3 regions of the Staphylococcus sp. M0911 genome follow, and region 1 is predicted to be linked to each of the others. Evidence: riboswitches for the same ligand, from Rfam matches in the RefSeq annotation. Region 1 holds a riboswitch; each other region holds the start of a gene.

The links. A riboswitch is a leader RNA that binds a small molecule or an ion and turns the genes downstream of it on or off. The one in region 1 is predicted to bind thiamine pyrophosphate.
Region 2: linked by a shared signal. The riboswitch ahead of tenA (thiaminase II) and the one ahead of ssp1_RS08385 (ECF transporter S component) in region 1 are both predicted to bind thiamine pyrophosphate.
Region 3: linked by a shared signal. The riboswitch ahead of ssp1_RS01985 (thiamine phosphate synthase) and the one ahead of ssp1_RS08385 (ECF transporter S component) in region 1 are both predicted to bind thiamine pyrophosphate.

The regions. Positions count from the first base shown of each region.
Region 1 covers NZ_CP022881.1:1,733,470-1,744,045, forward strand. Annotated here, with positions in the region: gene ptsP (phosphoenolpyruvate--protein phosphotransferase) at 1-1,390, opposite strand, end outside; gene ssp1_RS08360 (phosphocarrier protein HPr) at 1,392-1,658, opposite strand; gene ssp1_RS08365 (DUF697 domain-containing protein) at 1,813-2,355, opposite strand; gene ssp1_RS08370 (class I SAM-dependent rRNA methyltransferase) at 2,415-3,587, opposite strand; gene auxA (lipoteichoic acid stability factor AuxA) at 3,842-5,143, opposite strand; gene graF (glycopeptide resistance-associated protein GraF) at 5,297-5,431, shown strand; TPP riboswitch at 5,691-5,792, shown strand; gene ssp1_RS08385 (ECF transporter S component) at 5,879-6,454, shown strand; gene ssp1_RS08390 (ABC transporter ATP-binding protein) at 6,467-7,870, shown strand; gene ssp1_RS08395 (energy-coupling factor transporter transmembrane component T family protein) at 7,863-8,669, shown strand; gene purD (phosphoribosylamine--glycine ligase) at 9,004-10,242, opposite strand; gene purH (bifunctional phosphoribosylaminoimidazolecarboxamide formyltransferase/IMP cyclohydrolase) at 10,270-10,576, opposite strand, start outside.
Region 2 covers NZ_CP022881.1:821,560-832,135, reverse strand. Annotated here, with positions in the region: gene thiM (hydroxyethylthiazole kinase) at 1-450, opposite strand, end outside; gene thiD (bifunctional hydroxymethylpyrimidine kinase/phosphomethylpyrimidine kinase) at 443-1,264, opposite strand; partial or broken gene tenA (thiaminase II) at 1,257-1,946, opposite strand; TPP riboswitch at 2,023-2,124, opposite strand; gene ssp1_RS04005 (single-stranded DNA-binding protein) at 2,453-2,830, opposite strand; gene ssp1_RS04000 (YwpF-like family protein) at 3,018-3,458, shown strand; gene fabZ (3-hydroxyacyl-ACP dehydratase FabZ) at 3,505-3,945, opposite strand; gene murA (UDP-N-acetylglucosamine 1-carboxyvinyltransferase) at 3,989-5,254, opposite strand; gene ssp1_RS03985 (DUF1146 family protein) at 5,366-5,599, opposite strand; gene ssp1_RS03980 (F0F1 ATP synthase subunit epsilon) at 5,751-6,155, opposite strand; gene atpD (F0F1 ATP synthase subunit beta) at 6,175-7,587, opposite strand; gene atpG (ATP synthase F1 subunit gamma) at 7,609-8,475, opposite strand; gene atpA (F0F1 ATP synthase subunit alpha) at 8,506-10,014, opposite strand; gene ssp1_RS03960 (F0F1 ATP synthase subunit delta) at 10,037-10,576, opposite strand; gene ssp1_RS03955 (F0F1 ATP synthase subunit B) at 10,576-10,576, opposite strand, start outside.
Region 3 covers NZ_CP022881.1:430,008-440,583, reverse strand. Annotated here, with positions in the region: gene ssp1_RS02000 (FUSC family protein) at 1-1,430, opposite strand, end outside; gene ssp1_RS01995 (putative quinol monooxygenase) at 1,636-1,923, opposite strand; gene ssp1_RS01990 (pyruvate MFS transporter) at 2,050-3,324, opposite strand; TPP riboswitch at 3,724-3,833, shown strand; gene ssp1_RS01985 (thiamine phosphate synthase) at 3,905-4,495, shown strand; gene thiO (glycine oxidase ThiO) at 4,488-5,603, shown strand; gene thiS (sulfur carrier protein ThiS) at 5,587-5,787, shown strand; gene ssp1_RS01970 (thiazole synthase) at 5,789-6,556, shown strand; gene ssp1_RS01965 (HesA/MoeB/ThiF family protein) at 6,556-7,554, shown strand; gene uptA (undecaprenyl phosphate transporter UptA) at 7,668-8,279, shown strand; gene ssp1_RS01955 (fructose-1,6-bisphosphatase) at 8,579-10,543, shown strand.

The sequences.
Region 1 (10,576 bases):
CTAATGTATATTGGATTAAGTCATTTGTACCAATACTAAAGAAATCTACTTCTTTAGCAAAGACATCAGCTAATGCTGCAGTAGCTGGAATTTCAACCATGATACCTAACTCAATATCTTCCGAAACGTCATAACCTTCGTTTTGAAGATTCTCTTTTTCTTCTAATAACATTGCTTTAGCATCACGGAATTCCTTGATAGTAGCTACCATTGGGAACATGATATTTAATTTACCGTAAACAGAAGCACGTAATAACGCACGTAATTGTGGTCTGAAAATATCAGGTTGCGCTAAGCAAAGGCGAATCGCTCTATAACCTAAGAATGGATTCATTTCTTCTGGTAAATCTAAGTATGGTAATTCTTTGTCGCCACCGATATCCAATGTACGAACAACAACACGTTTACCATCCATAGTCTCTAATACTTTTTTGTATGCTTCGAATTGTTCTTCTTCAGTAGGCAATTGATCTCTACCCATGTATAAGAACTCAGTACGATATAAGCCAATACCTTGCGCACCATTTTCAATTACACCAGGTAAATCATTTGGTGTACCAATATTAGCTGCTAACTCTGCGTGAACACCATCAACAGTTACTGTATCAGCATCACGTAATTTTTGTAATTCTTGTTTATCTTCAAAGAAACGTTCACGTTTATTTTGATAAGCGATAACTTCATCTTCTGTAGGATCGATAATAACATCACCAGTTAAACCATCAACGATAATCATATCGCCTTGTTTAACTTCTTTAGTGATTGATTTAGTACCAACTACAGCTGCGATTTCTAATGAACGACTCATAATCGCAGAGTGACTTGTTCTACCACCAATATTCGTTACAAACCCTTGAACGAATTCTTTATTTAACTGTGCAGTATCAGAAGGTGTTAAGTCATTACCAATAATAACAACACTTTCATCAATCATACTTGGGTTTGGTAATTCAACACCAAGAATATGTGCTAACACACGTTTAGATACATCTCTAATGTCTGCTGCACGTTCTTTCATGTATTCATTATCCATTGATTCAAATATAGTAATGAATTGAGTTGTAACCTCATTTAATGCTGTAGCAGCATTAACATGGTCGTTTTTAATTTTATCTTGAATTGGTTGAATTAATTCTGGATCATCTAAAACAAGTAAATGCGCATCAAAAATGGCAGCTTTATCAGCGCCTAATTGAACTTCTGCATTATTTCTTATTTTAGTTAATTCAATTTTAGATGCTTCGATAGCGTTATTGAATTTGCTAGTTTCACCTTCAACATCAGTGATTGTCTCACTGCTGTCGAAAGATAAATCTGGCTCAACTATTAAGTAAGCTTTAGCGATTGCTACACCATCAGATGCAGCAATACCATTAATTAATTTAGACATATTACTTAGTTAAACCTTCTTTTGATAAGACATCACTGATAGATTCGATTGCATCTGCCTCATCGCTACCGTCAGCATAAATTGTAATTTCAGCATCTTTACCTACACCTAAACTCATAACACCCATGATTGATTTTAAGTTTACTTTTTTACCGTTATATTCTAATTGAATATCTGAATCAAATTTTGAAGCTGTTTGTACCAACATTGTAGCTGGGCGAGCGTGGATTCCTGTTTCGTCGATAATTACATATGATTTTTGTTCCATAATTTATTTCTCCTTCTATAAGTTAGAATCTTCAATATACTTACAATCTAACATAAATTTTTATACCTTAACTTTACCAAAACCAATAGTTAAATTCAATTTGTTTAAAACCGGTTTCAGTATATTTCTACAATTTTTTAACAAATTATATCCCTTAAAGTAACTCTTTGATGACTTTTTCACATTTTTCAATATGATCTTGACCTAATTTTTTCATAAAGTAATAACTAATTGATGCTGAAACTGCTTGTCCTACAAATGGGAACCATTTAGTTTGTTTAGCTGCAGTTCGTTTCGCTACATCTTTAATCACTACTTTCATAAGTGCATTGGTTAATTTTTTACCAATAAATTGACTACCTTGAATGGCTGCTGCAGACATGATTCGTTCTCTAACATCATCACTCAATGAATTGACTTGTTTATGATCTAGTCCATAAATTTTATTGACATCACTAATGATATCTCTCATTAATTTTATATCGACACCAAAGTCCAATCCAGGAATTGGTACTACACTCATTCCTGATGATAATAAAGATTTCTTTTTAACGAGATTTTCTGCTTGTGCACGTCTTTGTTGTAACTCATTTTGAGTCACAGGTAAATTACTTTTTTCTTTGATTTCTTCAATATTTAATACTTTATTACCAACTGTATTTGTAACTCTATTCGTCATTTTATTTCTAATGCTCATCTAATTCACACTCCCATGAATCTTATTTCAATAAGACTCTATACCCAGAATACAACTATTTAATGCTCAATATTAACAAAAATTACTTTCAAATATTTTGAAGGTTTGTAATGTGGATGTGTTTTAAAATCTTTAGGTAATCCCATCACTTCTTTGATTTCATAATCAACTTCAGCTTCTTCTAGTGTTGTTTTAATAACATTTTTAAACGCTTTTAAAGAAAAGACACTCGAATTGGTACATAATAATAATGTCCCTTTTGGCGCTAATACTTCTAAGGCGCCATTAATTAATTTGTCGTAATCTTTTTGCACTGAAATTGTTTTCTTTTTATTTCGTGCAAAGCTTGGTGGATCAATGACAATTGTGTCATATTGATGCCCGTGTCGATTTGCATAATTATAAAAATCAAATGTATCCATGACATAAATATATTGTGATTTAGGATCAATGGCATTAAGCCCAAAATTCTCTTCGGTTAGTCCTCTTGAACGATTAGCTAAATCTACACTTGTCGTTGTTTTAGCCTTAGTTGCTGATACGACAGAAAAAGCGCCTGTATAGCTGAACACATTTAAAAGATGACGCCCCTCTGAAAATTGATCACGTAATTTCTTTCTTACTTCTTTTTGGTCTAAGAAGATACCTGTCATTAAGCCGTCATCTAAATCCACATTATAAAACGTAAAGTTCTCTTCAATTACAATTGGAAATGTTTGTTGTTCTCCCTCAACAAACCCACCTGTGTATTCAGTATCTTTAAAACGCATTTTTTCGTATATAGACTGATATTCAAAAACAATTTTGATAGCTTCTAAAATATGATACCTAAATTTATAAATACCTTTCGAATACCATTGAATTAATAAATGGCCATCATAGTTGTCGATAGTTAATCCGCCAACACCATCACCTTCAGCATTGAACAATCTAAAAGCATTCGTACCATCTATGTGATAGTAATATTCTCGTTCTGCTAAAGCTTTTTCAAATAATCGTTTAAAAAACGATGTGTTAATATCTTCGGATGGATCATAACTTAACACCCAACCTAAACCTTTATGCTGTCTACCTACATAAGCCGTTGCTATATATTGTTCTTTTCCATCGACTAATTTGAATAAATCACCTTCTTTTAGATGATCTTGGGCATAAATATCTTCTTCATCAATTAATGGATATTGATTTTGATATTTTGATTCTTTACCTCTATTTAAAGTTGCAATCTTCATTTATTACACTAACCTCTCTTTTATACATTTAATTTCTTCAACCGTCATATTGCTATGCTGATTCGTAAATGCATTTTACATTATATATAATTACTAATTGAATGATTCATTTATTATTTTAACAAAGAATGCTAGGATGTCCTATTTTCTAACAAAAAAGAGTGGTCTTACAATTCGATCGATTAAAGAAGGAATTGTAACCCACCCCATAACACGTGTGATTTGTTTAAATTAATTTGTTAAATGTTTTTTAATTACTCTTTTGGTTTATCTCTTAACTGTAATGAATAAGCAACAATCATTGCTAGTAACATAAGCAATAAAGTTGGCGTAATAAATACAGATAATAATAATCCGTGAACCATAATATTAATGAATTCAGTTAATAATTTAAAGAATAAGATACTTCCCATAAATAATTGTAAGAAGTAAAATTTACCTCTTAAGAAATAAGTAAGTGTTGTAGCAATATAAACTATGATAATAAATAAAAGTAACAATAATGTTACCCATTCTATCACATATTGCGTTTGTGATAATTCCCATTCTCCAGATAAGAACAATGCGTTTCTGTTGTTAAATTCTAAAAATGTAAAGAAGAAAATAACTACACCACAGAAAATTTCAACATACATTGGTTTTATCCATTTTGGCTTTCTCATCCAATGTGGAATATCATCTTCTTGGATATCAACAATATTTTTTACTTTTTCTTTAAATTTATCCCTTTTAACTCTAATTTTTTCTAAATCAACACTTCTTCTTGTTTTACGTGCATATTCTGTTGTCTTATCTTGTAGTTGTTTTAAGTGAACTTTAGTTTGATTCGAGACATTACCTTTACTTGTTCTTGATAATTCAGGTTCTTCTTCACCTAATTCTTGTTTCGTAAGCGGTAGCGCACGTCTTAAGAACAAGAAGTTCCAAATTGACATTTGTCCTAATAACCACATAATAATAAAGAATGTATTAACACTTAAGATGTCAATAGATTCAATTTCATTAGCATCTATACGACCATGTAATGCAATTTGCGTAATAAGGTAACTGATACCATATGATACGATAATCCACATATAATGACTCTTTCGATTATCACTATTCAATTCATCTTTATATACAATATAACCGATATGTATGATGAACGGAATAATAAATACGATACCAAAGAACCCATATACTTGCATCATAAGAACTAGAGTAATTAAGAAATACATTATCCCTATGACTAAGAAGAAAATTGAAATATCATAATCATACTTAATTGTTCTAAATAACGTATGACCTAGTAACATTACAAAGATACCAAATAATATAATAATTATGGCACTTACAATTGGGAAACCCCCGATAAATCTACTCATCACTTTAATTATTTCAGCGAAAAATGCGTTCAGGAATTCCCATATATTATACACATGTGTATTTACCTTCTTATCTCCATTTAATTGTTTAATAAGCGGTAAGTTAATTAATATAATGAGTCCTGTGAAAAGTGAAACGATACCGATGATATAACTAAATATAATCTCGGTGTGTTTCTTAAGAAAAGACATACTATTCACCTCAAAAGTTATTATATATGAAGAACTTATTCTTGTCTTTAATAAATCATTAAATACGTCTATAGACCTAGAAAAGTTTATTATTAGCATAACTGGGTAAAAGGTGTATGTAAACAATAAAACACAATTAGGGGTGGATTTATTATGAGTAACGAAGAATTTGCAAAAAAATCAGCTGAAAAAGCCAAAGAAGCAGAAGAGAAATTAAAAGAACAAAAAGAAGAAAAAACAAATGATACAGAACAAACTAAAAAAGATATTGATGACGCATTAAATTAATTACTAATTGACTATTTAACGATTAGATCATCCAATATTCTATAATAACGATGAATTTGGGACATAAATACAAAAAATAATAGCACAAAGATGATTTGAAATTTTAAATTATCTTTGTGCTATTTTATATTTAATACTACGTATTGACTGACTTAGAGCTTTCATAAGCACACATCATATAAAAATATTAATTTATTATATATTTTATTAACTTGACAATCCACATGAAAAATCATACATTAAAGACAAATTAAAATAATAAACGCACTAGGGGTGTTTTGAACTGAGATGAGGTTAACCCTCAAACCCTTTGAACCTGATCTAGCTAGATACTAGCGTAGGAAAGTGTAATTAACAAAGATGATAATCGTATGTTGAATCATATTCTTATGTTTTACGCACAACTTTCCTAGAGATGGTTGTGCGTTTTTTTAGGAGGATGTTTTTATGTCAAAAGGTTTAAAGCTTTCTGAGATATTAGTAACAGTACTTATCTCTGTCATTTTTGCCATTATTTATAACTTATGGTGGCTATTTTATAATGTTGCACAAGTCGCTGGTTTACACCTTGAACAATTAACATATGGTGTATGGTTTATGGCTGCGATTGTTTGTTATTTAATTATTCCTAAGCCAGGTATCGCCTTACTTGCTGAGTTTGCTGCAGGTGCCGGTGAAACAATTGTGATGGGTAAATTTGATATACCTACAATCATCTATGCCCTACTACAAGGTTTAGCTTGTGAGATTGTCTTTGCTATATTCAAATACCAGTCTCGTTCAGTCATGGTAGCTATGCTTGCGGGATTAGTGACTGCACTTATTTCATTCCCAGTCGACTATTTTTATGGTTATTTAAATGAAGTTGCTGGATGGAACTTAATTTTATTCATTGTTTTCCGTGCGATTAGTGGCATTATCATTGCTGGTTTATTATCTTATTTATTGGTTAAAGCATTGGATCAAACTGGTGTAACTAAAGTATTCAGACCCGCTTCTAAAGATGATTACGATACATTATAAGGGGACTTAAAAGTGTTGAAAGTTACAAATTTACGTTTGAAATATCCTAATGGATATCGAAAAATTTTTGATAATCTAAATATAGAAATTAAAGATAAAGAAAAAGTACTTTTACTAGGACCGTCCGGTTCTGGTAAAAGTACACTTTTAAATGTATTAAGTGGTATTGTACCCAATTTAATAGAATTACCTATGAAATATGACGAATTGCAAATCAATCAGCATAATGGAGTTATCTTCCAAGATCCGGATTCACAATTTTGTATGCCTAAAGTTTATGAAGAACTTGCCTTTGTTTTAGAGAACAGACAAGTGCCAAGACAAGATATGGATGAAGCCATCAGCCAAGCATTAGCATCAGTAAATTTAAATGTAAACGAAAATACACAAATCAATCAATTAAGTGGCGGTATGAAGCAAAAATTAGCTATAGTTGAAACCATATTACAACAAGCAGATACGCTATTTTTAGATGAACCCACTGCAATGTTAGATGTTAATGCGACATCAGATTTATGGCAACGTTTAATCAAGCTCTGGAAAGACCAAACAGTACTTATAGTCGAACATAAGGTCGAACATATTTGGCAACATGTGGATAGAGTTTTATTAATGAACTATGAAGGACAAATTATTGCTGATGATACGCCAAATCATATTTTAAAGCATTATGAACATTTACTTAGTGAATACGGCGTGTGGCATCCAAATGCATGGCATTACGCTCCTAAGCCAAAATATATGGCTCCCTCATCTGAAGCGCCATTATTTAAATTTGAAAATGGTGCTGTTATTCGTAATAAGAAAGATTTATTCAAAGTGGATCAATTAGCTATTCATTCAGGTGAGTGGATCACGATAACTGGTCAAAATGGTACTGGTAAAACCTCATTATTAGAATCCATATTACAATTAATCAAATATAAAGGCGTAATGACATTTCAAGGTCAGGAATTGCGTAAAATTAAAGATGCTGCAAAGCACATGTATCTTGTGTATCAGAATCCAGAACTTCAATTTATCACTAACTCTGTCTATGATGAAATATTGATTCATTTTAACCATTTAGATTCATCTATTGCAGAATCTAAAACCCTCGACTTATTAGATTTACTAGACTTAACCAATGTTAAAAATCAACATCCTTACGAATTATCAATGGGTCAAAAACGTAGGTTAAGTGTAGCAACGGCATTAAATTCAAATGCAGATATCATCCTTTTAGATGAACCAACATTTGGTTTGGATAGCCACAATACATTTCAATTAATAAAACTATTTCAAGAGAGAGTATCTAAGGGGCAAAGTATCATTATGGTTACACATGATCCAGAGATTATTAAACGCTATCCAACACGTCAATGGATAATTGAAAACCAATATTTAACAGAAATCAAAGGTGATCAACATGTTTGAACATTGGAAAATTAGACCCACCTTTATGGATGACGTCAATATTATCACTAAACTCGTTTTAGGCGTTTTACTATTTTTCTTTATTATTTTTATTCATAATTTTGACTTTATGATTTACATCGTTTGTCTCATGTTTATCTTTTTACTTATGTTTAACGGAACGCAATTTAAAATTACTGGTGCTTTTATACTAGCAACCACGTTCTTTGCTCTATTGTCATCACTATTCATGATTTTATACGGTGATGGTGACCACATTTTATTTAAATTTGTCATCATTCAAATTAGTACGGAAAGTATCGTCAGAGGTATTCACCTTTCTCTTCGTACAATTACAGTGTCGATGTTTGGTATTCTTATAGCATTAACGTCACAAGTAGTCATGATTTTTTATAGTCTAATGCAACATTTAAAAGTAAAGCCTAAAGTTGCCTATGCCTTTATGGCCGCAATTAGAATGATACCGTTAATCATCAGTTCTTTAATTCAATTACGTCGTTCTTTAAAAATGAGATATCAAATGATAAACAAATCTAATTATAGAGGGTTCAAAAGACTTAAACATTTAATTATTCCGTTATTAAGTCAAAACATACGACGTGCACATCAACTATCTGTTGCAATGGAGTCTAAAGGTTTTAAAGATGGCCCTAGAACGTATTATTATCATGCACCTTTCTCATACAAAGATATTATATTGATTATATGTTTATTAATTATTATAGGACTTTCTTATTATTTATCATCTACCTTGCCAATAACTGGTATCCATGATGTTCGAATAGGTAGATTAGAATAAAGTATTTTATCCATTCATTCCATATATAAATAAAAAATCCTGGGACAAAAATAATGTCTCAGGATTTAATCATATAATTATAGTAGTTCACTGTAGGCACATTCTTTTTCTCATAGAAATTAGAACGGCTTACACATGTATATCAACTTATATATTCAGATAAACTATAGGAATATACATGAGCTAAAGTCCATAATTACAACCGTCTAAGTAATGAATTATAAAGATGCTCTAATATAAAGTTTTTACAATTATAGTCAACCTTGTTGAAACAGGACAAGGAAATAAATTTTAGTAACATGTTATTTCTGTCCTGTTCTCTTTAATTATTCTTTTATTTCAATGCTTTATTTCCTATGTCTGTTCTATAAAACAAGTGATTGCTCTTTATCTTTTTAACACGTTTATAGGCAGCGGCTTGCGCTTCTTTTATATTTTGCCCTTCACCTATAGCTAATATGACGCGTCCACCACTGTTAACAAACTGGTCATTATCCTTCTTCAAACCACTTACAAAGTAATTTGAGTCTAGTTCAAATCCACTAACTTGATGCCCTTTTTCGTAATTACCTGGATAGCCTTTAGAAGCCAACATAACACCAACCACTGATTCATCCTTCCATTCAAAATGAATCGGCTCATCATTATCAAGTGCAACAATATGATGCATTAAATCGCTATTCATTCTTGTCAATAACACTTGTGCTTCTGGATCACCAAATCTTGCATTAAACTCTATGACTTTCGGCCCTTCTTGAGTCAAAATAGCACCGATGTATAATAGTCCAAAGAAATGGTGGCCTTCTTTAGCCATTGCATCTGCAATCGGTTGAGCAATCTCCTCATTTGTTCTAGCAATTATATCATTACTAATATGAGGTACTGGACAATATGCACCCATACCACCTGTATTTGGCCCTTTATCGTAATCATAAGCACGTTTATGATCTTGAGCAATACAATCAAATGGAACAGCTCTCTTACCATTAACAAATGTCATTAAAGAGAATTCTTCACCTTCTAAAAATTCTTCAAATACAATTGTTCCTGATTTTTCTTCAAACATTTGTTGAACTGCTTCTTTAGCTTCATCTCTTTTTGTAGCAATCACTACACCTTTACCTGCAGCTAAACCATCTTTTTTAATAACGATTGGCAAGTCACATGTTTCAACGAAAACTAATGCCTCTTCCTTATTATTAATTTCCTTATATTGTGCAGTAGGAATATCATATTTAGCCATTATTCTTTTAGCAAATGCCTTTGAGCCTTCAATTTGTGCTGCATCGCGATTAGGGCCAAATACTTTAATTTGATGGTTTCTTAATAAATCAGGTAAACCATCTATCAATGGTTGTTCAGGTCCAATTACAACCCATTCTATTTGATGATTAGTGACAAAGTCTAAGATAGCTTCGTGATCATTTTCTTTAATATTAGTATGGATTTGTGCCACATTAACCATTGCTTCATTGCCTGGTATCACATGAACTTGGTCTACTATTGATGATTGACTTAATTTATAGGCTAATACATGTTCACGTCCACCTGCACCAATAACGAGTACTTTCATGACTTTTCTCCCTTCAACATCTTATGATTAGTGTTTAAAATGTCGCATTCCTGTCATTACCATTGTAATGCCATATTTATTTGCCATATCGATAGAATCTTGATCCTTAATTGATCCACCAGGTTGAATAATTGCTTTAATACCATTTTGAGCAGCTAATTCTACAGTGTCATCCATTGGGAAAAAGCCATCTGATACTAATGCAACATTATCATTAATTTCAATTGCTCTTTCCAATGCAATTTTGGCTGAACCTACGCGATTCATTTGACCAGCACCAATACCTACTGTTTGTTTAGCGTTACTTAATATTACTGCATTACTCTTAACGGCA
Region 2 (10,576 bases), 910 kb from region 1:
ATGAGCTTTCTTGGCAATTTCTATTGCATTTAGTGAACTATCTCCATCAGTCCCCTTCATTGTTGTATTGGTATCAATGAGTGTCAATATTTCTGAAGCGTTCCCTTTAATCACTGCAACTTTTACTTCACTTAAAAAGTTTTTACAAAAATCTTTTCTATATTGTGACGCTCCTACTGCGACAGGATCAAAAACAATTGGTGTACCAAGTTGATTTGCAATTTTACCTATCTTAATTAAATCTGCTTCATTATTATGCGTAAGCGTACCAATATTAATTAGTAATCCACTTGCAACTTGATAAAAATCTTCAGCCTCTTCTGGTGCCTCGCTCATTGCCGGACTTGCACCAATACTTAATAGACCATTTGCAGTAAAATTCTTAACTACATCGTTCGTATAACAAACAATTAAAGGATTCTCATTTCTAAGCTTTTCTAAATTATTCATCATCTAAACCTACTTTCTTTAGATACGCAAAATGATTGACTGGGCCACGACCTTTACCAATCTCAGGGGTATATTTGATACTCAAAGAAATAAATGTTTTAGCTTTTTCAACTGCTTCATAAATACTACGACCTTTAGCTAATTCAGCAGCAATGACAGCTGAAAATGTACAACCTGTTCCATGAGTATGTTTAGTATCAAATCGTTCATCTTCAAATGTGTATACGCCATCTTTTGTAAATAAAAAATCTTTAGCATTATTTAAGTCGGCAGAATGTCCACCTTTAATGACTACACCTTTGCTGCCAATGTCATTGATAAATATATCTCCTGCTTTTCGAATGTTTTCTTCAGTATCAATCTTTATACCAGTGATTTCTTCCACTTCTGGAATATTAGGTGTAACAACATCAGCTAAAGGTAATAATGTACTTTGCAACTTTTGTTTGGTTTGATCATCCATCAACGAATCCCCACTTTTGGCTAGCATAACAGGATCAATCACGTATGGAATTGTAGGATAATCTTCTAAATAACTTTTGATTAATTGCATCGTCTCTTCTGTAGCAATCATCCCTGTCTTAATTGCATGAGGAAGTTCATCATTAAATACACTATCCAATTGTTCTTTAACCCATGATGTCTCTAGATTATGAATATGTTCTACGCCCATCGTATTTTGAGCGACAATACTCGTTATTGCTGCCATTCCATAAACGCCGCAAGAATGAAATGACTTCAAATCAGCCATTACTCCAGCACCGCCAGTTGGATCAGTACCTGCAATAGTTAAAGCAATTTTAGGTTTATTCATATTTGTCACCTCTAAAATTCCATTTTTCATCTACGTAGGCCATATTGAAAAAGTTTCTTTCATGAATAGTACTTTGTAAGAAATTCTCCTTAATCTCTTCTTTTTCTTCTTAAGTACAATTCTCTGTTAAACGATCCATTAATTCATCAAATAAATTTACTAGTGCATCCATTTCTGTACTATAAAATTCAAACCAATTAGACGTAATTGAATCTTTATTAAGTTGATTGTCTTTTATCGCTCTTTTACCAATTACCGCATATACATATGGACATGGTGCCATTGCTGCAATCGTATATGCTGCATTTTCATGTGCATAGGCATTATAGTACATATGCTTAATATAATGATCACCACTTGGTGGCCATACTTTTTCTTTAACAATCTCATGATATGGTTCATTTATGAATGAAGCTAAAATTTCATGTGCTTCTACTTCTCCTTCTAATAAAAATTCAATCTGTTCCACTAAAAATTTAACGTCATCCATATTATGCACTTTAGGAATTAATAGTGCATATAGATTAGCAAACTCTTTTAAGTAAGATGCATCTGCACGTAGATATTGTCTTACCGCTTGTTTAGATAATTCACCATGTAATAAATCTTGTATGAAACCATCATTATAAATATCCTCAATAATAGGTTCTGCTGCCACTCTTAAATCTTTAGAAAAACTCATAAAATTTCCTCCTTGAAATAAAAAAACTACTTTCCAAACTGGAAAGTAGCAAAATTAAGGCACGACCTAATACCGTTAATATGTTACACTACTTTCCTCCGTTGGTACTAACCAAATCAGGTTTTAAGGGTCTGAATTAAATTCATCTCAGCCTTTATAGGCGCCCCTAGTAGTTCTATTTTTAATCATTTTCAATTATTACAATAGCAAATGTAACACATAAATTCAATTATTAAAAAATGTATAACAATATACCTTTTAATAAACATATAACTAAGTCAAACTATTTACCAACTAAAAAAACACCCTATCTAATGAAATCTATCAGATAATTCTGACGCAAATATGTCATTTTTAAAGTAAAATATGGATACAAAAACGACCTTTTTCTATTTAAAAAAATTAAAAAAGGTCGCTTGAGTATAATTGAAAGATGATAATTTATATTAAGATAGGATAAAAGTATAAATAATTGGGAGTTATTGAATAATTAATGGCTGTCTAACCTATATGAAGCATTCATTTTGTGCTTCATTATATTCATTAGAGAGGATATTGGATTCTTTTGTCTTAGAGGACATAAATTTAATTGTTTCTACATAAACTTCAGTTACAAAATGTGTCTGATTATCTTTTTCATACTTACGTGATCGCATTTGGCCAGTAATACCTACTAAAGATCCTTGAGATGTAAACTTTTCAATATTCGTAGCTGTTTTCCCAAAGGCTTTGCAATATAGATAATCGCATGCGATATCATTATTCTGATCTTTATAATTTCTTTCCGTAGCAACGCAAAATGTTGCTACTTTACTACCTTCCTCCTTTTCATAAATTTGGGCATCCTTTGTAAGTCTACCAACTAAAACTATTTTATTTAACATGTGTCACCTCCTCTTAAGTTATATAATAATCACATCTCTTTATACTGTCAAAAAGCTATTTTATCGAAATATATAGCTATTCACCCTTCATATTTGATATATTTAAAGAAAATAATCAATATTTAAATCAGTTGATTAATAATAAATCACTTTTTGTAAATATATAAATAAATGGGATGTGGACTTAATGAAGACATTTAAAGCTGTACGTTTTCAAATTGTAAGTGAAAATGGCGGTGTAACCGAATATGAATTAGAAGATGGCGTGATTATAAATAAGGAAGGTAGTGGAACAGGATGGCTTTTAGAAATTGTCATTTCTAATGAACACTATCATACATTTAAAGATTATATGGATAGTGATCAATTGTTAGATATACGTGTAGTCATAACAAGACCTGCCAATGATCCAGCATTATTTGATGCTACTGTAAAAAGTGTAACTCAGTTTGAAAAGACTATGTCAATAGTATTCGAATGTCATATTTATACCCTTAGACAAGTCTACGCAGAAAGCTTACTAGAAGAATTAGTAGATGATGGGCTAACTGGTGAAGAACTAAAGAAAACATTTAACCGTATGATGCAATCTAAGCCTAAACTTAAAGATGAAAAATTCGAGAGGTAAATTCAAAAACCTACACTCATGTTTGAACATGAGTGTAGGTTTTGTTTTACTTAGCATCTTGAATTGCAAAAGTTAATTCACAACTACATGCTAATTGACCATCTACTGTTGCTTTAGCAGTACCTTTACCAATTGGTCCTTTAATTTTTGTTATTTCTACTTCTAACATAAGTGTATCACCAGGAGTTACTTGTCTTTTAAAACGACATTTATCTATACCTGCAAAAAGCGCAATCTTACCTTTATTTTCTTCACTATTTAACATAGCCACTGCACCAGTTTGGGCCAATGCTTCTGTAATTAATACACCAGGCATTACAGCATAATCTGGAAAATGCCCTTGGAAGAATGGTTCATTACCTGAAACTTGTTTTAATCCCACACAACGTTTACCTTCTTCGTATTCTACAACTCTATCTATCAGTAAAAATGGTTGTCTATGTGGTATGATTTGTTTGATTTGATTATAATCGAAAATTGTTTCCATGATGTTTAACCCTCCAAGTTTGAACAAAAGTTAATACTTTAAATTAATCATTAATACGTTCGATATTAGCACCTAATGATTTTAATTTACCATGCAAATCTACATAACCTCTATCTAAATGTTTTAATTCAGTAACTTGAGTTGTACCTTCAGCTACTAAACCAGCTAATATTAGTGCCGCTGCCGCTCTTAAATCAGTTGCTTTGACTTGTGCACCTTGTAAATCACTCTTACCTTCGATTTTAGCACTTCTACCTTCAACGTCGATATTAGCGTTCATTCTACGGAACTCTGCAACATGCATAAATCTGTTTTCAAAAACTGTTTCTGTAATTACTTTATGGCCATTGGCAGTTAATAATAATGCCATCATTTGAGATTGCATATCTGTAGGGAAACCAGGGTGCGGTAATGTTTTTACGTCTACAGGTTTTAAATCTCCTTCAGCAGATACACGAATACCATCTTCTTGATAATCTAATTTGACGCCCATTTCTTCTAACTTATAAACTAAGCTAGACATATGTTCTTTAATAGCACCACGAACAAAAATATCTCCTCGTGTAATTGCACCAGCGATAAGTAAAGTACCCGCTTCAATTCTATCTGGAATAATAGAATGCTCTACACCTGTTAAATATTCAACACCGTGGATTGTAATAGTGTCGGTTCCAGCACCCGTAATTTTTCCGCCCATTTCATTTATATAATTAGCTAAATCAACAATTTCAGGTTCTTTAGCAGCATTTTCTAATACTGTTTTACCGGATGCTAATGACGCTGCCATAATTAAGTTTTGAGTTCCACCTACACTTGGGAAGTCCAAATGAATTGAAGCACCTTTTAAACCATCTTTTGCATTTGCATAAATGTTTCCATTTTCTAAATGTATTTCAGCTCCTAGTGCCTCAAAACCTTTGATATGTTGCTCAATTGGACGACTTCCAATCGCACAACCACCTGGTAATGCTACTATTGCATGTCCTAAACGTGCCAATAAAGGACCCATAACTAAAATACTTGCACGCATCTTACTTACATATTCATACGGTGCCTCTTCATTTAAAGTTTTTGTAGCATCTACTACAACTGCATTTTCATCTTTTTTATATGTAACATCTGCATTTAATGTTGATAATACATTATTAATTGTTTCTACGTCACTTAATGCAGGTACATTAACTAATTTACTTGTACCTTTAGAAGCTAATAGTGAAGCTGTTAATACAGGTAAAACTGCATTTTTAGCACCTTCTACTTTAACTTCGCCTTTTAATTGGTTACCACCATTAATTACTATTTTATCCATCTTAAATCCTCCACTTAAATCTCCTAGTTATTTACATTTCCCTACTATATAAAATCTATTATTCATTAATATATTATATCCGTTTTTCAATATGAAAAAACCAAAAACGCACTATTTCATTATATATTTTAATTGAGTGGAAAACTGTAATAAATCAATTATGAAATTACTCACACTCGTTCCCAACATGATAGCTATAAATATCATACAAATTTGAACTTGTGTAGCATAACCTTTTTTAAAAAATTGGTCTAGACGAATTGCATTTAATGCCCAATATGCAATACATATACATATCACATGTAATACCAAATGTATGATTGCAAACTGTCCAAGATAATCCATAGTTAACTCCTTAGAATTGATTACTGTATAACATTGTACATGAAAAAAGTTAATAATGATACTACAATTAACTGCAAATAATGGAAGATTTATATGTATAGTAAAAGGCTTGGAAACACCACATCTGGTCAATTTCCAAGCCTTTTATCATTTATTTAAGTTCAGCCACACGTAAACGGTTATTTGCTCGTTCTAACGCTCTTTTGGCTCTATTAATGTCACTATTATCATCATCATTATCTAAATGCGATTCTGCTCTTGATTTAGCTAATTTAGCTCTTTCAACATCAATTTCAGTAGCAGTTTCAGCTGTTTGGACAATAATTGATAGTTGATGTTGTCTAACTTCTACAAACCCATCACTAACTGCTATATATTCATTTCCATTATGAAAATTTACTTTGACATAGCCAGTCTTTAATGCAGAAACGGTTGGAATGTGTCCATTCATCACACCCATTTCGCCAGCTGTAGTTTGTAAAACAGCTAGTTCTACATCATCTCGTTCATAGACAGAACCATTAGGAGTGACAATATTTAGGCTTAATGTATTCATTATCCATACCTCCTAATTATTAGACTTCAACACCCATGTCTTTAGCTTTCGCAATAACGTCTTGCATGCTACCTACTAAGCGGAATGCATCTTCCGGAATATGATCATATTTACCTTCTAAGATATCTTTAAAGTCCGCTACAGTTGTTTTAACAGGAACGTAAGATCCTTTTTGTCCAGTGAACTGTTCTGCCACGTGGAAGTTTTGTGATAAGAAGAATTGAATTCTACGTGCACGTTCTACAGTTTGTCTATCTTCTTCAGATAATTCATCCATACCAAGAATTGCAATGATATCTTGTAATTCTCTATATTTTTGTAATGTAGATTGAACGCCACGAGCAACTTCATAATGCTCTTGACCAACAATAGATGGTTCTAATGCTCTAGAAGTTGATGCTAATGGGTCTACTGCCGGATAAATACCCATTTCAGTTAACTTACGCTCTAAGTTTGTAGTTGAGTCTAAGTGTGCAAAGGCAGTTGCTGGAGCTGGGTCAGTATAGTCATCGGCAGGTACGAATACTGCTTGGATAGATGTTACAGAACCTTTATTTGTAGATGTAATACGTTCTTGTAATTGACCCATTTCAGTTGCTAATGTTGGTTGATAACCAACCGCTGAAGGCATACGACCAAGTAATGCAGATACCTCAGAACCAGCTTGTGTAAATCTGAAAATATTATCGATGAATAAAAGTACGTCTTGCCCTTGTTCATCACGGAAGTATTCAGCCATAGTTAAACCAGATAAAGCTACACGCATACGTGCACCAGGTGGTTCATTCATTTGTCCGAATACCATCGCTGTTTTCTTAATTACACCACTATCACTCATTTCATAGTATAAATCATTACCTTCACGAGTACGTTCACCTACACCCGCGAATACTGAAATACCACCATGTTCTTGTGCAATATTGTTAATTAATTCTTGAATTAAAACGGTTTTACCTACACCGGCACCACCAAATAGTCCAACTTTACCACCTTTAACGTATGGTGCTAATAAGTCTACTACTTTAATACCTGTTTCAAGAATTTCTACTTCAGTAGATAATTCATCGAAACCTGGTGATTGTCTATGGATTGGATCACGACGTACTGAATCATCAATTTTCTCTTCTAAGTCAATTGTTTCACCTAGTACATTAAATACTCTTCCAAGCGTTTCATCGCCAACAGGTACACTAATATCTTTACCTGTGTCTTTAACATCCATGCCTCTTTGAACACCATCAGTTGAATCCATTGCAATTGTACGTACAACATCATCACCTAATTGTAGTGCAACTTCTAATGTTAAGTTTAACGTTCCGTCTTCTTTTGGAACTTCAATAATAAGGGCATTATTAATATCAGGGACTTCGTTATGTTCAAAACGAACATCAATGACAGGACCCATAACTTGAGTTACACGGCCAATTCCCATGCTATTTTCCTCCTTTTAATTTTATTCAAGTGCTGCTGAACCACCAACAATTTCAGTGATTTGTTGCGTGATAGCTGCTTGTCTAGCTCTGTTATATTCTAATGATAAGTCATCAATAAGTTCTATAGCATTATCAGACGCATTTTTCATTGCTGTCATACGTGAAGCATGTTCACTTGCCTTAGCGTCTAATATCGTACCGTATATTAAGCTTTCTACATATTGCGGTAAGATAACACTTAAGATAGATTCTTTATCAGGTTCAAATTCATATGTAGACATATGACCATGACCTTGACTTGAATCTTCTTGAGATAATGGAAGAACCTTTTTAGTAGTAGGTTTGTTTTCTAACACACTTACATAATGACTATAATATATATTTAACTCATCAATATTTTCTTCACTGTATAAATCAATTGCATGTTTTGCAAGAGCTTGAATAGATTTAAATGAAGGTTGGTCTGGTAAATCAACTAGTGAACTTTCGATTTCATAACCACGTGTTTTTAGGAAATCAACACCTTGTTGACCTAATACCACAATACTATATTCACTACTATCATTATGCTTTTGTTTGATGTCAGTTACTAATCTTTTAAGTACATTAGCACTGTACGCACCAGCTAAACCTTTATCACTTGTGATAACAAGATAACCACTACGTTTTACATCTCTTTCTTTAAGCATAGGATGGCTAGAACTTTTATTTGATCCAGCTACAGCTGTAATAGCATCTTGCATTTTATCCATATAAGGCTTGAATTGTTTAGTATTTTTCTCCGCTCTACGTAATTTAGAACTTGATACCATGTTCATCGCCTTAGTAATTTGCTTCATCTTTTTGGTTGATTTTATACGTGTATCTATTTCTTTTAAAGAACCCACTATCTCACCACCTTTAATTACTATTCTTTATTATTCAGATTTACTAAAACTTTTTTTGAATTCCGTAATTGCAGTATCAAATTTATCAGCATCTGGTAAGCCACCAGTTTCTCTGATTTCTGATAATAAATCAGTTGCATTTGAAGCTGCCCAGTGGTTTAGTTCGTCTTCAAAACGAGTAATATCTTCAACTGGAATATCGTCTAAATATCCTTTTGTTAATGCGAAGATGATTAATACTTGATTTTCAACAGGAAGTGGTTTGTTTTGATCTTGTTTTAAGATTTCAACTGTACGTTTACCACGCTCTAATTTTCTAGCTGTGAATTCATCTAAATCAGAACCAAATTGAGCAAATGATTCTAATTCTCTATAAGAAGCAAGGTCTAATCTTAAAGTACCCGCAACCTTCTTCATAGCTTTAATTTGTGCTGAACCACCAACACGTGATACTGATTGTCCAGCGTTAATCGCAGGTCTTACACCTGAGAAGAATAAGTCAGATTGTAAGAAAATTTGACCATCAGTAATTGAAATAACGTTTGTTGGAACATAAGCAGAAATGTCTCCAGCCTGAGTTTCAATGATAGGTAACGCTGTAATAGATCCTCCGCCTAAGTCATCGTTCAATTTAGCTGCTCTTTCAAGTAATCTACTATGTAGGTAAAAAACATCACCTGGATACGCTTCACGACCTGGAGGTCTACGTAATAATAATGAAAGTTCACGGTAAGCTGATGCTTGTTTAGTTAAGTCATCATACACGATTAATACGTGCTTACCATTAAACATGAACTCTTCACCCATTGTTACACCTGCATATGGTGCAATGTATAGTAATGGAGCAGGTTCTGCTGCTGATGCTGAAACAACGATTGTGTAATCTAAAGCTCCAGCTTGTCTTAATTTTTCAACGTTCGCTCTTACTGTTGAATCCTTTTGACCAATTGCAACATAGATACAAATTGTATCTTCAGTTTTTTGGTTTAAAATTGTATCAATTGCGATTGTTGTTTTACCAGTTTGACGGTCACCGATGATTAACTCACGTTGACCACGACCAATTGGTACTAATGCATCAATTGCTTTAATACCAGTTTGTAAAGGTTCATCAACTGACTTACGATCCATAACTCCAGTTGCTTTCTTCTCTACTGGTCTAGTTTTAGTAGCATTGATTGGACCTTGTCCATCAATTGGTTGACCTAATGGATTTACTACTCGTCCAATAAGTTCCTCACCTACTGGTACTTCCATAATACGTCCAGTACGTTTAACTTCGTCCCCTTCACTAATTTCAGTGTATGGTCCTAAGATAACCACACCAACATTAGATTCTTCAAGGTTTTGTGCTAAACCAAGCACGCCGTTTTGGAATTCTACTAGCTCACCAGCCATAACGTCGTTTAGTCCGTGAATTAATGCGATACCATCACCAATTTGTAATACTGTACCAACATCTGTAACGGACATTTCTGACTCATAATTCTCAATTTGTGAGCGAAGTAATGCACTGATTTCTTCAGCTTTTATGGCCATCTATGTCACTCCTCTTTATTAATTAGTTAGCTCTTTTAAATTTACGTTGTAATTGAACAAGATCATTTTTAACACTGCCATCCATAACAGTCGTGCCGACCTTAACTCTAAAACCACCAATTAAGTCTTGATTAATTTTAGTATTCACAATTACTTTAGATAAGTTTGTTTGTTGTTTAACTAGTTCAACGATTTTAGAAATTTCATCATCGTTTAAATCATAAGTAGATTCTATTAATGCGAAATCTTGATTATTATGTTGATTATACTGAGATTGAAAAGCTTTAAATACATCTTCAATATATGAAATATGACGATTTTCGGCTAATACTTTTAACATGTTAACAATATATTGATTAGCGTCACCATAAACATTTTCTACAAAACTTTGACGTTTTTGTAATGTTAATTTCGGATTACTATCAATAGCTTTTAAGTCTTTAATATAATCGAAAGAGGAATGACTAATTACTTCCAATTCCTCATAAATATTATCTAATTGATTTGTATCTGCAGAAACATCGAATAATGCCTTTGCGTATTTATCAGCGATTTTTGCCAT
Region 3 (10,576 bases), 1.1 Mb from region 1:
CCTAGTATAAATAAACCAAGTAATGCAATGGCAACCCCCATAGCCACGTCAACAATACGCGGGAAGGCAATGGATATGGATAAGTTTTGTGATGCCAAACCATTCAATAAGATAACTTGTATCGTAATAAATATAACTGCAAATGTATAGTTAACACCGACAAATGCTTCTGTCATCATCGCACCGAAGCCCATTAATATCACTGCTAATGGTGCTGGTACCGTGAAGGCTAAAATACCTGACAGTACTACTACACCCAGTAACGTACCTAAACTTCTGGCCATACCTCGTTCTAATGTGTGAATCGTTGATGTTCCTAATAATAAAGTATGTGCAGAAAGCGGAATCCAATATGCTTTATCAAATCCAAAGAATAAAGCTACAAAGATAGCCACTGCAATGATTACTGTATATCGTAATGTGTTTCTAAACACGAGTGAATCTAACGTTAAATTTTGTATAATACGCTTGCTATATAGAGGTTTACGGATGTTTGCCTCATGTTCTAAATGTTCAGAATCTGCGTGAGCAATTTCGTCAATTTTTAATATATGACTGATTAAGTTTTCAAATTCTGGACTTACATCTACTTCTTTTTTCCATGTTTGATGGTTACTAGATGGATGACGTATCTTATCAATGATAAAATCTAACATTTCAATCAGTTCATTTGGTAATGGGCGTGTGCCCTTTTCATTTAATTCGAGTAATTCTGAGTAAATACCTTGTGCTGACGTATGTAGTAATAGTAACTTTTGAAATCTTGTACTTAACTTACCATTACTAGAAGATGATGTGATGAGTAATTTGTCAGATGCTTTAAAGGCAGATACTGCAGATGTAGCCACTTTCTTAAATTCTTCTGGCTCATTGTAATTTTTCATTAAATCTTGAATTACTTTAAAGTCCGAATTAATGGCACTGTCTTCAGTTCTTTCTTTTTTCATATATACGGTTAGGATTACGACTAATGTTGCAAATGCACCACCAATAAGAATACCAAGACCTCTCACTAATGCTTGATCAGGTGCAATGGGTAAGTTCATTGGTAAACAAAATGTCACGATGAAGAATGTTGATGATGGGCCAGCAATTTTTAATGCTGTGAATATATAAAATGGCACCACCGTTACAACTAGTAGTAAAATACCAAAAATGAGTGGTTGGGCAGCTGTCAATGTCCCTAATATCATACAAACTGCGAAAGCTAACGAACAAAGTACCACCGTTCTAATCATAGATTGTGGCGATCCTTTAAAAACATAAATATGCGCTAAAGTACCAGTAGCAATAAGTAAACCAAATGAGAAAAATCCAAAATAATAACCTAATAACGCAGGTATAATCATTAGTAAACCTTGTCTGATCCCTTTAAACGTATCAATCTTAGATCGATTAAAATAAAATACTGTCTTTAAGAAACTCTTCAAAACATGCTCTCCTTTCTATTTTTATTATTTGAACATAAATAAGAGAACGGAAAGGTTCTCATTTCAATTTTGAAATCAGCTTTATTCCGCTCTCTATGGCGTTAATTTATCGGATGTATTGCTTGCAATTCATCAAAACACAAAAACTATTATAACACTTTTCTTTTTGTTTGATGACTAATTCCCTTTATACCGATATAAATATTTATTTGACTTGTTGAGCCACTTCAATCACTGGTGCTTCTACGACAAAGTTACCAATTTCATTTTTGAACATTTGTAAATGTTCAGACTCATTATGTGATTTAATAGCCGCTTCATCTACATAGTTCTCCACTACGATAAATGTATTTCTATCTTGCACATCTTCATAATGGCTATAGAATAATACGCCTTCCTCTTTTCTTGATTCGGAAACTAAATGTTCCATAAGTTTTAAATATTCATCACGTTTTTCTTCTGATATTTTTATTTTTGCATTAATTATCATCATTCGAATCACACCTTCCTATACAATAATTATGCACTTATTAAAATATAAAAAGCAATAAATGAGTTTGACACAAGGTATTGAAACCTTATTTATACTCATTTATTGCTTGGATTTAAAACCAACAAACTATTTAACTGATTGATGTTCATCTATGACTAATGGTTGATCTGGTTTAACGAAGAACCACATGATAATCGCTAATATTGCTGGAATAATTAATAATTGGAACGTCATACTCCAACCAAGTTGTTCAACAAATGCACCTGCTAAAAATGGACTTGTTAAAGCACCAATGTTCCCCCATAAGTTCATCCAACCTGATACTGTACCAGAGAAGTTACGACCTAAGTCTGTCGCTGCTGCCCAACTCATACCCATAGACATACCGACGCCACCTAAACCAAGAGATAACCAGAATATAGTAACATATAAGTTTTCAGTATGTACTGCAAAAAAGATTGATATTGAAAAGACTACAAATCCAAGAATCGCAATTACGCCACGCGCGACGAAACGAGATTTACCAGTATTTAAAATCTTATCTGAAATCGCGCCACCAGATAAAATTAAGAAGAACATTAATAACCATGGCAATGAGCTGATTGACATATCTTTGAAATCAACATGGTATTGTTCTGTTAAATATGTTGGTAACCAAATTAAGAATAATGTAATAACGAATTGTACTACAAAGTACTGAATCGCAATGGCATAAAAACTAAAGTGTGTTAAGAAACGTTTCCAAGGTGGTAATGATTTATCAGTATCTACAATGTCTCTATGTTCAGTAATAAATCGTTTTTCGGCTTCATTGACCATTTTGTGTTGTTCAGGTAAGTCTTTAGCAATAATCGCCCAAAGTACTGCCATCACAATGCCGACTGCACCAAAAATATAAAAGACAGCTTGCCAATTAAATGCATTAACAATTGCAATCGTGACAATCGGTGCTAATACAGGACCAAAATATGAACCTGCTAATAACGCACTTGATGCTCTTCCTTTTTCATTTTTAGCAAACCAATAAGAATTGAACACTGCATTAGACGGATACATAGGTGCTTCTCCCACACCAAATAAAAATCTAACAAAATATAATAAACCATGATGCTTAATCATACCTGTGAGAATTGTGAAAGCACTCCACCATACTAAAGCAATCGTAATCATCTTACGAGGTCCAAATTTCTCTGCTAACATCCCTGAAGGTACTTGCATTAACGCATAACCTAATGAGAAAAATGACGCTAATAAACCAAATTGTGTTTTTGTTAAATGTAAATCTTCCATCATTGGTACTGCAATATATGAGATATTAGATCTATCCATATAGGCTATAACGCCAATGAGAAAGAATGCAATCGCAAAAAACCAACGAACGTTACTTCTTTTTTTATTCATTTCTTTTCCTACTTCCCATAATGATATGTTGTTTCTATGTGTTGTCGTTAAGTTTCAGAAATTCCTAATGATGACTGTTTAACTTCTAATCACACATCTATTAAATTCTTGTAGCGCTACAATTTTTATTATAATAGCACGAAATGGAAACGGTTACAATATAAAATTAAAAAAATATTCACAATTTATTCAATAAAAATTAACAATACTTACATTTAATTTTCACTATTTAAATAAGCGATTCAATTTCATTTACATCTTCATCTAAATTGATTATTTACATGTACTTATTTTTCATTAAAAGCTAATTATAGATGGTTGCCATGTTTGATACCGACACTAAAAAATAGTAAACTGTATGTAAATTGAAAGCGCTATTCCATCAATACAATTTAATAATAAACCCACTGGAAGTGCCTTTGTTTAAGGCTGAGAGTAAAGATGTGACTTTATAATTCCTAGAACCTGATCCAGTTTGTACTGGCGTAGGGAAGTGGCATAGCTATGAATTTAAAGTACTCATTAGCAATTTAACGCTATTTCCCTACTATGTGGAAATAGCGTTTTTTTTGTTGAGGTGATGTATATATTTATTGCGATAACTTATTATAAAGAACTGTCATTACAGGATTTAAAGCATTTTATGACTATAGAGCCGGCCATTGATGGCTTACTCTTTAGAACGCCTATGTCTACTTTGGCGTTACAACGATTTATTACACGACTCATTGCAGTAGGATTTCCCAAAGATAAAATAATGATTCACAGTAATCTTAACTTACTCAAAGCTTTAAATTTGCAGTGTATTCATTTTAAAGAAAATGACAAACGCGCATTTTTAATAAAACAACAATATCCTGAGTTAATCGTCGGTATGTCAACGCATAATATTGAAATGGTTAAGCAATGTCATGCATATCAATTAGATTATGTCTTTTTCGGTCATATATTCTCTACGTCGTCGCACCCAGGTGAACCACCACGAACAAATCAAGAGATTCATGACGTACTCAAGATTGATATGCCTATTTATGCTATAGGCGGTATTTCCCCATCTACCATTTCACAATTACCTACAGGATTTGATGGTCTATGTGCAATTTCATTTTTTATGACCTCTACTGTTAGTGACATTAACTCTTTAAAAAGGAAGTGGCATTCTCATGCATGATGTTCTTATTATTGGTTCCGGTGTTATAGGTATGTCGATAGCTCGACAACTTAGTCAATCACATTTAGATATTGCTATTGTAGACCGAGATATACCAGGTATGCATGCCTCTTATAAAGCCGGTGGCATGTTAGGCGCTCAAAATGAGTTCACAACTGATAGTGAATTATTTCAATTAGCAGTAGCGTCTAGGTCATTATTCCCAGAATTAAGTGATGCCCTCTATCATGAAACTGGTATTGATATTGAATTTCAACAATCTGGATTAATTAAAATGGCATCATCAACCAAAGACGTAAAGTGGTTAACTCAACAATATGCCTTTCTTAAATCAAAAGATCCAAGCGTTGAGTTACTCTCAGATGATGAACTATTTAACCTTTCAAATGGTCATGTCGAACCAACTGACTTAGCCATATATATTCCAAAGGATGGTCAAATCAATGCCAATCACTATACTAAAGCTTTATTACAATCAATAATTCAGCGCGATGTTCATCGTTATTATCAAACAGAAGTAAAACACATTCATCACAATAATGGTTTTTACACAGTTACAACAAATAATGGTGATATTCACGCTAAAAAAGTAATTGTGGCAGGTGGTGCTTGGTCTACTCAGCTATTAAAAGATTACGCTATACCAAGACAAGTGATTGGTGTTAAAGGTGAGGTATTATTAGTTGAACAACCTTCACTTAAATTAAATCATACTGTGTTCATGACAAATGGCTGCTATATAGTTCCAAAGGAAAAACATCGCTACTTAATTGGAGCGACAAGTGAATTCAATAATTATAGTGTTGGTAATAGTGACGCAGGTATTTCATGGTTACTCAAACATGCTCAACAATGTATACCTGAGCTATCGCATAGTCATATTCTTAAACAATGGTCAGGCGTAAGACCTTACACAGAATATGAATTACCTATCATGGATCAAATTGATGACGGCTTATTTATCATCACTGGTCATTATCGAAACGGTATACTGTTATCCCCTATTATCGGTCAAGATATTGCCAATTGGTTATTATCAGGAATTAAACCAACAAGCTATTCAGCATTTAGTTTATCAAGGAGTGAGCAAAATGAAGTGTATCATTAACGGAGATTTATTTACTTTTGAACATGAAGATTCGATTACACGCATATTAGAATCCTTAGAATTAGACCCTCAGCGTGTAGTAGTTGAACATAATCAATCTTTAATTAAGCAAGACGATTTTGACAATCAAATAGTCAGAGAAGATGATCGTTTAGAATTATTAGAATTTGTAGGAGGCGGATAAAATGTTAAAAATAGGTCAATTAGAATTGAAATCTCGTTTATTATTAGGTACTGGTAAATTCGAGAATGAACAAACGCAATCCGAAGCAATTAAAGCAGCTGAAACAAATGTATTAACATTTGCAGTAAGACGTATGAATTTATATGATAAAAATCTTCCAAACCCACTAGCTAATGTGAACTTAAAAGATTTCATTACATTTCCTAACACTGCAGGTGCTAAAACTGCTGATGAAGCCATCCGTATCGCAGAAATTGCAAATCACGCTGGTGTATGCGACATGATTAAAGTTGAAGTCATTGGTGATGATGAAACCTTATTACCTGACCCGTTTGAAACGTATGAAGCTTGTAAAGTGCTATTAGAAAAAGGGTATATCGTCTGTCCTTATATCTCTAATGATCTTGTATTAGCTAAAAAGTTAGAAGCATTAGGTGTCCATGCGGTGATGCCATTAGCATCACCCATTGGTACAGGTAGGGGTATTAATAATCCACTTAATTTAAGTTACATTATTCAAAATGCTGACGTCCCTGTCATTGTAGATGCCGGTATTGGTTCTCCTAAGGATGCCTGTCAAGCAATGGAATTGGGTGCTGATGCAATATTATTAAATACTGCTATCTCTGCAGCTAAAGATCCTGTCAAAATGGCCGAAGCTATGAAATTAGGTATTCAAGCCGGTAGATTGTCATATGAAGCTGGTCGTATTCCCGTAAAATATACAGCACAAGCATCAAGTCCTACAGAAGGCTTAGGCTTCTTATAATGTCACGTTATGAAAGACAAACACGCTTTCAACCTTTTGGAGAAACAGGACAGGCTCAATTAGAACAAACCAAAATCATGGTACTTGGTGCTGGTGCATTAGGCAGTCATATAATAGACCAATTAGCACGCATGGGCGCGCATCAACTAGCAGTCGTTGATATGGATATTGTGGAATTATCCAATTTACACCGCCAAACTTTGTATGATGAGCAAGATGCACAACATATGACATCTAAAGTTGAGGCACTTAAACAGAAAGTCTTTAACATTAATCAACATGTACATTTAAAGGCTTATCATCAAGAATTGTTATCTACAAATATCGAAGATATCATTAAAGACTTTCAACCAGACATTATTTTAGACGGTATGGATCATTTTAAAATACGTTATTTAATTAATGAAGTGTGCCATAAATTAAATATTCCTTGGATTTATGGTGCAGCTGTCGGTAGCAAAGGCACCATTTATGGCATTGATTTTACTGGTCCTTGCCTTAAATGTTTATTACAACAAGTACCTCAAACTGGTGAAAGTTGTGCTATCAATGGTGTTTTGCCTCCTATCATTTCGATTGTAGCGAGTTACGAAGTAGCTGAAGCTATACGTTATATTAGTGGATACGGATTTTCCCAACAATTAATTACATTGGATGCTTTTAATATACAACATCAATCATTAAATATAAGTCAATTAAAGGATGATCAATGTCCTGTATGTCATTTCCAACAATATGAGGTATTAAATACTAAACAGAATCATACTATCGAACCGTTGTGTGGCGATTCAGTAAGATTTAGATTGCCTGAACATAGTTTCGATTATGCCTCAGATTTCCCAGGACATATGATTAAATCCACACCATTTGCTAAATTATTTCAACACGGAGAATTAACATTCACACTATTCAAAGATGGACGTATGAATGTACATGGTATTACAGAAGAGACAGATGTTCATGCACTTTATCATCAACTTTTAAAATCAATAAAATGACAAATTGACTCCCCTTTTACAAGCATTTACGTATTATTTTTATTATAATGGTTTTACCAAACTATATTACTTAAGTCATATGCTTCAATGCATAAAGGAGTCTATTCACATAAATGGAACAAATTATAACGAATTTTATTAGTCAGTGGGGATACACAGCTATCTTTATTCTCATCTTGTTAGAGAATGTATTACCTGTAGTCCCTTCGGAAATTATTTTAACCTTTGCTGGTTTACTATCAGTTAAATCTCATCTATCCATTTGGACGCTATTAATCATTGCGACGATTGCGTCATTTATCGGATTATTAATTCTATATTATATTTGTCGTCTTATTTCAGAAGAAAAGCTATATCGCTTTGTCGATCGTCATGGTAAATGGATGAAATTAAAAAGTAGTGATTTAAAACGTGCGAATGACTGGTTTAAACGATACGGTGCCTGGGCAGTATTACTTTGCCGCTTTATACCAGTATTACGTGTATTAATTACTATTCCTGCAGGTATCAACCGTATGAATATTGTGAAGTTCACATCACTTTCACTTCTTGGTACAACGATTTGGAACTTCGCATTAATTTTACTAGGTCGCCTATTAAGTGATAGCTTTGGCGCCCTTATGAATGGTATCCATACGTATTCTAGAATAATGTATGTCATTATCATCATCGCCGTTATTTACTTTGTCATCAGATACTTTGTCAAACGTAAACGCGTAAAATAATGAATTAAAGCTATCCCAAGCCAACATGGTGCGCGCACAATGTTGGCTTTTTTGTGTTCTTCTGACTTTTTAATGAACAATGCTTATTCCCTATAGCTTTAATCACATTTTTTAGAAATGGGTACTATTGCTATTTCTAATGTTTGATATTATGACGTTATTTCTAAATTAAAAAATATCTTTTCAATTAAAGCTTTGCTATTGAAAATTGTTATATTTTTATTGATAATCAAATGTAAGCGCATTAATAATTGTAATAACTGGCTTTGAGCGGAATTTATAAATAGGAGTGACAAGACATGACACATATTACAGAAAATGAACTTAAGAAGAAATACTTAGACTTACTATCTCAACGATTTGATAGTGCTGAAAAGTTAGCAACTGAAATTATTAATTTAGAGTCAATCCTAGAGCTTCCAAAAGGTACTGAACACTTTGTAAGTGATTTACACGGTGAATATGAATCATTCCAACATGTTTTAAGAAATGGCTCTGGTAATGTAAGAGCTAAAATCAATGATATATTTGCCGAGTCGCTAAGCGAAAAAGAAATTAATGATTTAGCCGCCCTTGTCTATTATCCAGAAGACAAACTCAAACTCGTTAAAAATCAATTCAATGCCAAAGGGCAACTTAACGTTTGGTATATTACGACCATTGAACGTTTAATTGAGTTAATCAAATATTGTTCTTCAAAATATACACGTTCTAAACTTCGCAAAGCTTTACCAGAACAATTCGTCTATATTATTGAGGAGCTACTATATAAAAATAATGAATATCAAAATAAAAAGACGTATTATGAAACATTAGTCAATCAAGTCATCGAGTTAGAACAATCAGATGATTTAATCATTGGTCTCTCTTACACAGTACAACGCCTCGTTGTCGATCATTTACATGTTGTTGGTGATATTTATGATCGTGGTCCTAAACCCGATAAAATCATGGATACATTGATTAATTACCATTCTGTAGATATTCAATGGGGAAATCATGATGTGCTTTGGATTGGTGCCTATGCAGGTTCTAAAGTATGCCTTGCTAATTTACTTAGAATCTGTGCGCGTTATGACAATCTAGATATTATTGAAGATGCATATGGTATCAACTTAAGACCGTTACTTACTTTAGCTGAGAAATATTACAGTGGCGATAACCCTGCTTTCAAACCTAAAAAGCGTCCAGATAAAGAAGCAAGTTTAACACAACGAGAAGAACATCAAATTACTAAGATTCATCAAGCCATTGCGATGATTCAATTCAAACTTGAAATGCCAATCATTAAGCGTCGCCCATCATTTGAAATGGAAGAACGTTTAGTGCTAGAAAAAATCGATTTCGACAACAATGAAATCACTGTTTACGGTAAGACATATCCATTGAAAGATACATGTTTCCAAACGATTGATCGCCAACATCCTGAAGTCTTACTGGAAGAAGAACAAGAAGTCATCGACAAATTACTATTATCATTCCAACAATCTGAGAAATTACGTCGTCACATGTCATTCTTAATGCGAGAAGGTAAATTATATTTACCATACAATGGCAATTTACTTATACATGGTTGTATCCCTGTAGATGAAAATGGTGAAATGGAATCATTTGAAATTGACGGGGAAATGCATAGTGGACGTGAGCTATTAGATGTCTTTGAATATCATGTAAGAAAAGCTTTCGATGACAAAGACGTCACTGATGATTTATCTACGGATTTAGTATGGTATTTATGGACGGGCAAATATTCTTCATTATTTGGTAAACGCGCTATGACTACATTTGAGCGTTACTTCATTGAAGATAAGGCATCTCACAAAGAAGTGAAAAATCCTTACTACTACCTTCGTGAAGATGTAGATATGATTCGTAAAATGTTAAGTGACTTTGGCTTAAATCCAGACGAAGGTCGTATCATTAATGGACATACGCCAGTAAAAGAAATTGATGGTGAAGACCCAATCAAGGCGGATGGTAAAATGTTAGTTATTGACGGTGGTTTTTCAAAAGCATATCAATCAACCACTGGCATAGCAGGCTATACATTATTATATAATTCCTTTGGTATGCAATTGGTAGCGCACCAAGAATTCAATACAAAAGAAAAAGTACTGTCAGATGGTACTGATGAATTATCAGTCAAACGTGTTGTAGATGAAGAACTCACACGTAAAAAAATCAAAGATACGAATGTTGGCCAAGAATTACAATCACAAATCGATATTCTCAAAATATTAATGCATGACCGTTATTTAAAATAAACAATAAATGACTACACATAAATAATCCCCTCA